DNA from 3 places in the Flavobacterium sp. I3-2 genome. Region 3 is predicted to be linked to each of the others. Evidence: riboswitches for the same ligand, from Rfam matches in the RefSeq annotation. Region 3 holds a riboswitch; each other region holds the start of a gene.
What was found. A riboswitch is a leader RNA that binds a small molecule or an ion and turns the genes downstream of it on or off. The one in region 3 is predicted to bind cobalamin.
Positions count from the first base shown of each region.

Region 1: it holds a riboswitch for cobalamin, as region 3 does, so the genes downstream of both, cobT (nicotinate-nucleotide--dimethylbenzimidazole phosphoribosyltransferase) here and HW119_RS09775 (TonB-dependent receptor plug domain-containing protein) in region 3, are expected to answer to the same signal.
Region 2: it holds a riboswitch for cobalamin, as region 3 does, so the genes downstream of both, HW119_RS06095 (T9SS type A sorting domain-containing protein) here and HW119_RS09775 (TonB-dependent receptor plug domain-containing protein) in region 3, are expected to answer to the same signal.

Region 1 covers NZ_CP058306.1:1,880,989-1,883,261, forward strand. The annotation lists gene cobT (nicotinate-nucleotide--dimethylbenzimidazole phosphoribosyltransferase) at 1-885, opposite strand, end outside; adenosylcobalamin (AdoCbl) riboswitch at 940-1,082, opposite strand; gene HW119_RS08825 (DUF3037 domain-containing protein) at 1,412-1,795, opposite strand; gene HW119_RS08830 (HipA family kinase) at 1,785-2,273, opposite strand, start outside.
Region 2 covers NZ_CP058306.1:1,289,960-1,292,232, forward strand. The annotation lists gene HW119_RS06090 (hypothetical protein) at 1-683, opposite strand, end outside; cobalamin riboswitch at 811-1,000, shown strand; gene HW119_RS06095 (T9SS type A sorting domain-containing protein) at 1,103-2,221, shown strand; gene HW119_RS06100 (T9SS type A sorting domain-containing protein) at 2,237-2,273, shown strand, end outside.
Region 3 covers NZ_CP058306.1:2,073,672-2,075,944, forward strand. The annotation lists gene HW119_RS09775 (TonB-dependent receptor plug domain-containing protein) at 1-1,106, opposite strand, end outside; cobalamin riboswitch at 1,137-1,333, opposite strand; gene HW119_RS09780 (ABC transporter substrate-binding protein) at 1,430-2,273, shown strand, end outside.

The DNA.
Region 1 (2,273 bases), 190 kb from region 3:
ATCTAATATTGCTTTTTGATTTAACGAATCTAAGAATTTTTTGTGTCCGCTTTCGTCAGAAACATGACAGAAAATAGCATTGTTAATGATGTTTGGTTCTAAAGCTTGAGCAATTGCAAAAGCAGCTGTAGCAATAAATCCGTCAATCATAATTAGCATGTTACGTTTGTAAGCAGCTAACATTCCGCCGCACATTTGAGCTACTTCAAAACCACCAAACGTTTGCATAATTTCTTTCGGATTGGTAATGTTTCCGTGAAATTCCATCACTTGTTTTAAGATGTTGATTTTGTGTTGTAATTGCTCATCGTTCATTCCGGTTCCACGACCTACACAATTTTCAATAGGTTCTTGTAAAAATGATGCCATGATTAACGAAGCAGATGAGGTATTACCAATTCCCATTTCGCCAAAACCAATAATATTTGAACCTTTTTCAAAAGCAAGGTTTACAATTTTATCAGCTTCTGCAAAACAAAAATCTAATTGCTCTGTAGTCATTGCTTTTTCAGTTAACGCACTTTTAGTTCCGTAACCAGCTTTAGCTTTTATTAATTCTGGATGATCTTCAAAATCAAAATTCACACCTGCATCAACAATCTTCATTGCGATGTTATTTTGTTTACAAAATACGTTAATTGCAGCACCACCTTGTAAGAAATTCATTACCATTTGAAAAGTAACTTCTGGCGGATATGCACTAACACCATCTTTTGCTAAACCGTGGTCGGCAGCGAAAATTACGTGTGTTGGAAATTTTAATTCGGGAGTTAATGTTTGTTGTACGTTGGCAATTTTAAAAGCTAATTGTTCTAAGAAACCTAAAGCGCCAAGTGGTTTTGTTTTGAAATCAATTTTGTGTTGGATTTGTTGTTCGAATGTCATGATTTTAAAAAATAAAATCGCAACAGAAGGCAAGGAGTGAAGTGAAAAAAACAAGTCAATCCCTAGCTCCAATCGCGAAAGCTTTTGATGAATAAATTTTATACAACGACCTGACTTAGATTTTTAATCTTCACAGTTGCGCGACAGTTCAAGAATTTCACTTGATTCCTTGTATAGGAGCAAATATAGTTTTTTATTTTTAGATGTTAGGTTTTAGGTGTAAGATATTAGAGGTTAGATGTTATTATGTTGAGCATTATTCAGCATCTCATCAGTTTAGTATGCAACCCTGAAACAAGTTCAGGGTGACAAACTTTTTAATTTCATTTATTTATTTTTATGTCATGCTGAACTTGTTTCAGCATCTCACAAGAAAATCTATGAATTTTTAATTGTAAAATTCTGTATATCATTAGTTTAGTATGCGACCCTGACTCGAAGCTTGCGACTGAACGAAGTTAAACAAATTCAGAGTGACAAATCTTCTAATATCTCAATTCTTATATCTTGATTCTTATATCTAAAATTACTTCACCAACTCTTCATACAAACGAGCAAACGTTTTTTCTAAATCATCAGAAAAGCCCGGGTGTGGTCGAGACGATTGAATACTTGAGCTTTTGATAGCTGTAATCCAGCGGAATTTTTCATCTGCTTCCAGCATGGCAATTGGTCCTCCGTCTTTTGCACCCGAACAAATCTTAGCAAACGATTGCAGGTTTTGTTCCAATTGTTCGATATCGAAATCGTTACAAAAGCCCTTGATTTTTTCTTCGTGAATGATGTAATCAAACTTTATGAAACGTTTGCGTTTACTGAATAAAATCAAGCCGATATTCACAAACTCTTCGCGTTCAATTTTTGGAACCACACGAATTACAGCATATTCATAAACTACTTTATCTTGCATCTTGCGCGGCTTTTAAAAAGATATCGGCATGAGCCAATCGGTTCGACATAAATTTAAAATAGACTTCACGAATTTCTTCATTCGATGGTCCGCCTTCCCAATCTAAAAAGGCATCAGGAATCGTATTCACTAATTCTCTAAAGAAAGCGTCGTTTAGTTTTTCGGTAAATTCTCTATGAACGGTTTCTAATTCACTTGCTTGTTTGATTAAGGCGTGGTCTTTAATCATGACGAATGGTGTAACCGAAGTTTTTTCCCAATTATCCCAAGAATGATGGAAATAAAAAGCTGCTCCGTGATCGATTAACCACAATTCTTTATGCCAAATTAATAAATTGGTGTTTCTAAAAGTACGGTCAACGTTGGTGATAAAACTATCTAACCAAACAATTTTCGATGCTAATAACGGATCGCATGTATTTGTAGCTACATCATAAGTGATAGCGCCTGAAAGATAATGCAAACCTAAATTTAAGCC
Region 2 (2,273 bases), 780 kb from region 3:
CCGAATATAAAAAAATCAGGAAAACCTGTAAAAAAGCTAATTGCACTAGTTAAAAAAACAAGAAGTACAAATACCATTAAGAAAATGGAATATTTTTTCTTTTTATAATATTCCGTTTTGTAATTTTCTATAGATAAAAAATAAATTTTTAAATCGGCAGGGATATTTTGAAGTAATATATTTTTATTTACTTTTTGAGTTTCCAAAATTTCTTCTTCAAACAGAAAATCATCAACTCTTTTCTTATTAATTTCAATATTTGGGAAAGTTCTTTTTAATATCTTTTCAGCTTCTAGTTCCGAACTATTAAATATAAAAGTTGATTTATTATTTTCTCCAATCAATTCTATCTTTGGTATTCCACCTGCAATAATTTGATAGCTAATTACATCTTCTGGATGTTTTATAAACCATTGAAAATCTTTTCTCTTATAGAAATTCTCTCTCTTTTTTATGGAATAAAAACCTATTCCAAACATCATTCCAATGCAAAAAATGAATAAAAGGTAATTTAGTACCAATTTAGTAGTGATTTCAGCTGCTTCTATACTCGAAAATAACTTTACAGAACCATATACAACAAGCAATAAAACAGGTAATCCTAAAAAAATTAATGCTCTTTTGGATTGATTTGTTTCTTTTTTGATGATTTCAAAAAGTGGGTCTAGTTTTTTGTTTCTCATTTTAATTTAGAATGTGATTTTAAATTCAATTAAATTTAAATCATAATTTTGTATTTAAGTTAAAATAGTGAATTATTTTTACAGTTTTATATAAGAATTCGTTTTCTAGAATTATCGTATAAAAATGTTTAAATTTGCAATCTAAGGTTGAACCATGTTCAATAAAAGGGAATTAAGTGCGATGCAAATCAATTCTTAAGCTGTACCCGCAACTGTAAGCTATAAACTTATTGTTATCTACATGCCACTGGATTTTTTCTGGGAAGGCCAACAATAAGATGCAAGCCAGGAGACCTACCTTAATATAATTTCAACTTTCGGGAGTTAAAGTGTATGGAATCTTTTCTGGCAATTTTGTCAAATTCTTTCATATATAAACTTCGTAAAGTTATGGAACAAAACTTTTAATTTTTTATATTATGAAAAGAATTACTTTGTATTTCTTACTCTTTTTTACGCAAACCATTTTTGCACAATTTACTTCTAACGATGTGAAATATTTCGTTGGTCAAGGAAATCAAACAGCTTATTTAGTTGTTGATTTTAAAGATGGAACAGATGATCGTTCTTATGCTTGGGGTTATCGTTTTAATTCTGGAGATGTTGTGACAATGGGAAGTATTCTGGTAGCTATAGCTGATGCAGAACCAAATTTTTCAATCAATCCTGCTTCAGGAACTGGTTTTTTGAGTGATGTCATTTTTAATTCGCATAGTGGTTTAGATAGTGAACCCGATTGGTGGAGTACTTGGTCAGGTTCAAGTGCAGAAACTTTTTCAATGAATGGAGGAATTTCTTCATCTGTTCAAAATGGATTATGGTATGGTTTATCTTATGGTTTTTATAATCCAACGTCAGAAGCTCCAGTAACGCCAATTCCAGCATACAGCTCGCAATGGTTTCAAGCGTCACAAATTACCAATTGGATTGGAACAGGAACAAACAAGAGTTTAGTTGTAGTAGATTTTGGAACGCAAACCGATGAGGTTGAAAATTCGTATGTTTTTGGAATTCAATATAACGGAACAATTACTGCTGAACAAGCTTTACAATTGATTCAAACAGAAACTTCTTATTTTAATTTTACTACAAACGCAAATCAAATTGCAACTTTAAACTTGGCTTCAAATTCAGGAACTGCAACTGCAACAAATCCTTGGAAGATTTATCAAGGAACCGATTTGTCAAATTGGCAAACAAAAACCGATTTAGCACAAGTGACTTTATCTAATAACGATTGGCTTGGATTGAGTTTTGCTACACGTCGTCCGTTTACGCCACAAGAAGCTTCTGCAACTTTATCGAATCAAAACGAACAAAAAATGGAGTTTAAAATTTATCCAAGTCCAACTTCAGATTATTTAAATATCCATTCAGAAGAACCGATTTTAGATGTTACTATCTTTAATATACAAGGACGCCAAGTTTTAAAATCAAATGAAAATCGTTTAGATGTTTCAAATCTTTCGTCTGGTATTTACCTTTTAAAAGTTAAAACCAATGCAGGGTCAGATTTAATTAAATTCATTAAAAACTAAACTAAATAATAAATTATGAAAAAAAATATATTTTTAATATTAACCGTCCTTC
Region 3 (2,273 bases):
AAACCAATTTCGTAGCCTAATTTCTCATTCAATTCATGATTAGCCAAAATACTTAATCCTAAAATTTCTTGTTTAGCAGATGTAATTCCAGAATTTTTTCCAGTTCCTTTATGGTTTGAATAATCAAGAATTCCGTTTAAACTAAAATTTGAAGCGATAAAATATTCAAAATCATATTTTGCTATAAAAGAATTCACATTTCCAGACGAATATTCATTTGTAGGGAGATTATTGAAATACTTGTAACCTTCATTAAAATAAGCAATTCTCGCATTAGATTTGTACGAATCACCTTCGTTTTTCCAATGTAATAAGTTTCTAAAATAAGTATTTTTATATTTAGTTTTTGTTTGATTTTCTGCAACTAATGCAAAATGACGGTCATCGTTATAATAAGTGGAATATAACGAAAGGCTATTTTTCTCGTTTATTTCGTGCCCAACAACTATACTTGCATTATTGTTGTAAAACTCAGCATTTGTGTTTTTCCAATTTCTATTTTTTACTTCAAAATCATTATCCGATTGATTTCGGTTAATCGAAATTTGACCAAACCATTTGTCGTTACTAATGGTAAAATTATTATTGATACGGAATGAATTATAGCTTCCGTAACCCAATTGCAAAGTATTATCTAAACGTTTTTCAAAACGAATTGGTTGGTTTAAATGAATCGTTCCACCAATCGCACCTGAACCGTACAAAATACTTCCACCACCTGGCTTTATTGCAATTTCAGAAAATTCTTTATATGAAATTGAATTAAAATCGGTTTGTCCTAAAAATAGTGAATTCACCGGAATTCCGTTCCAAAGCACGCTTGTTTGCTGTGCAGTAGTTCCTCTAAAACTGGGAGACGAAACCATTCCCGAACCATTTTCTTTAAAATAAATAGATGAGTTCATTAAAAGTAAATCAGTTAACGAACCGTTTGCTTGTGTGATAATTGAATCGTTTATTTTATGTATGGTTTGGGTTTTGTTGTGCGAATTTAATTTGTAATCTGAGATAATTAATTCATCTAAAACAAAAGGTGCTTCTTCTTGCGCATAAGCGAAAGTAGAACATGTAAAAATTACAAAATAAGAAATGTTTTTAAAAAGCATGGGTTCGACCTTTTTTCCCGAAGGTTAACTTGTTGTTCGTAATCTTTAGGCAGGTCTCCTGGCTTGCTATATTCGGCCTTCCCGATAAAAATCAGTGGCGTGAGTTCGAATGCATCTAAAATCAGATAAGCTTACAGTTGCGGGTACAGCATAGGAATTGAAAAATTCGCACCTATTTCCCTATTAATGCAATTGTTAAAAATGCAACCTAGTTTGGTACAAATTTATAAGTAATTTATTAAAATACAAATCTTTTTTATCAACTTGATAATTTGGTAGTTTAGAAAATTAAAAACTAAATTTGCTTTTCTAAAAGTACTAAAATGAATTCTAAATTTCTGAAAGCCTTTTTTTTTCTTGGTTGTTTTATTTTAATTTCTTGTAATGATAAAAGAGAAACTAAACAAAACATTGAAAATGTAAGTAATGAAATTGTTTATGCAACAGGTTTTAATTTGCAACATTATGATAATTTTTCAGTTTTAAAAGTGAATAATCCGTGGCCAAATTCAAATCAAAAATATACTTATGTTTTAAGTAAGAATTTAGATAAAATTCCAGATAGTTTATCAAAATATTTACAAATTCAAATCCCGATTCAAAAAGCTGTTGTTACTTCAACTACGCATATTCCTTCGTTGGTGGAACTTGGTGTAGAGAATTCGTTAGTAGGATTTCCAGGTTTGAATTATATTTCTAACGAAGTTATTCGAAAAAAAATCGATGCTAATCAAATTAAAGAATTAGACGATAACGAAAATGTAAATTTAGAATTAGTGATTGATTTACAGCCCGATTTAATAATTGGACATAGTTACGATGGCGAAAATAAAAAATTAGAAAATATTAAAAATGCTGGATTAAAAATTGTTTATAACGGCGATTGGGTTGAAAATACTCCATTAGGAAAAGCCGAATGGATTAAATTTTTCGGCGCTTTATATGATAAAAACTACGAAGCTAAAATGGCATTTGATAAAATTGTAAATTCGTATAACGATGCTAAAAAAATTGTTGAAAATGCATCAAGTAAACCAACAGTTTTGAGTGGTGCTTTGTATCAAGATGTTTGGTATTTACCAGAAGGTGAAAGCTGGATGGCGCAATTTATTAAAGACGCTGGCGGAAATTATTTGTGGAGTGAAAGTAAAGGAGTTGGAAGTATTT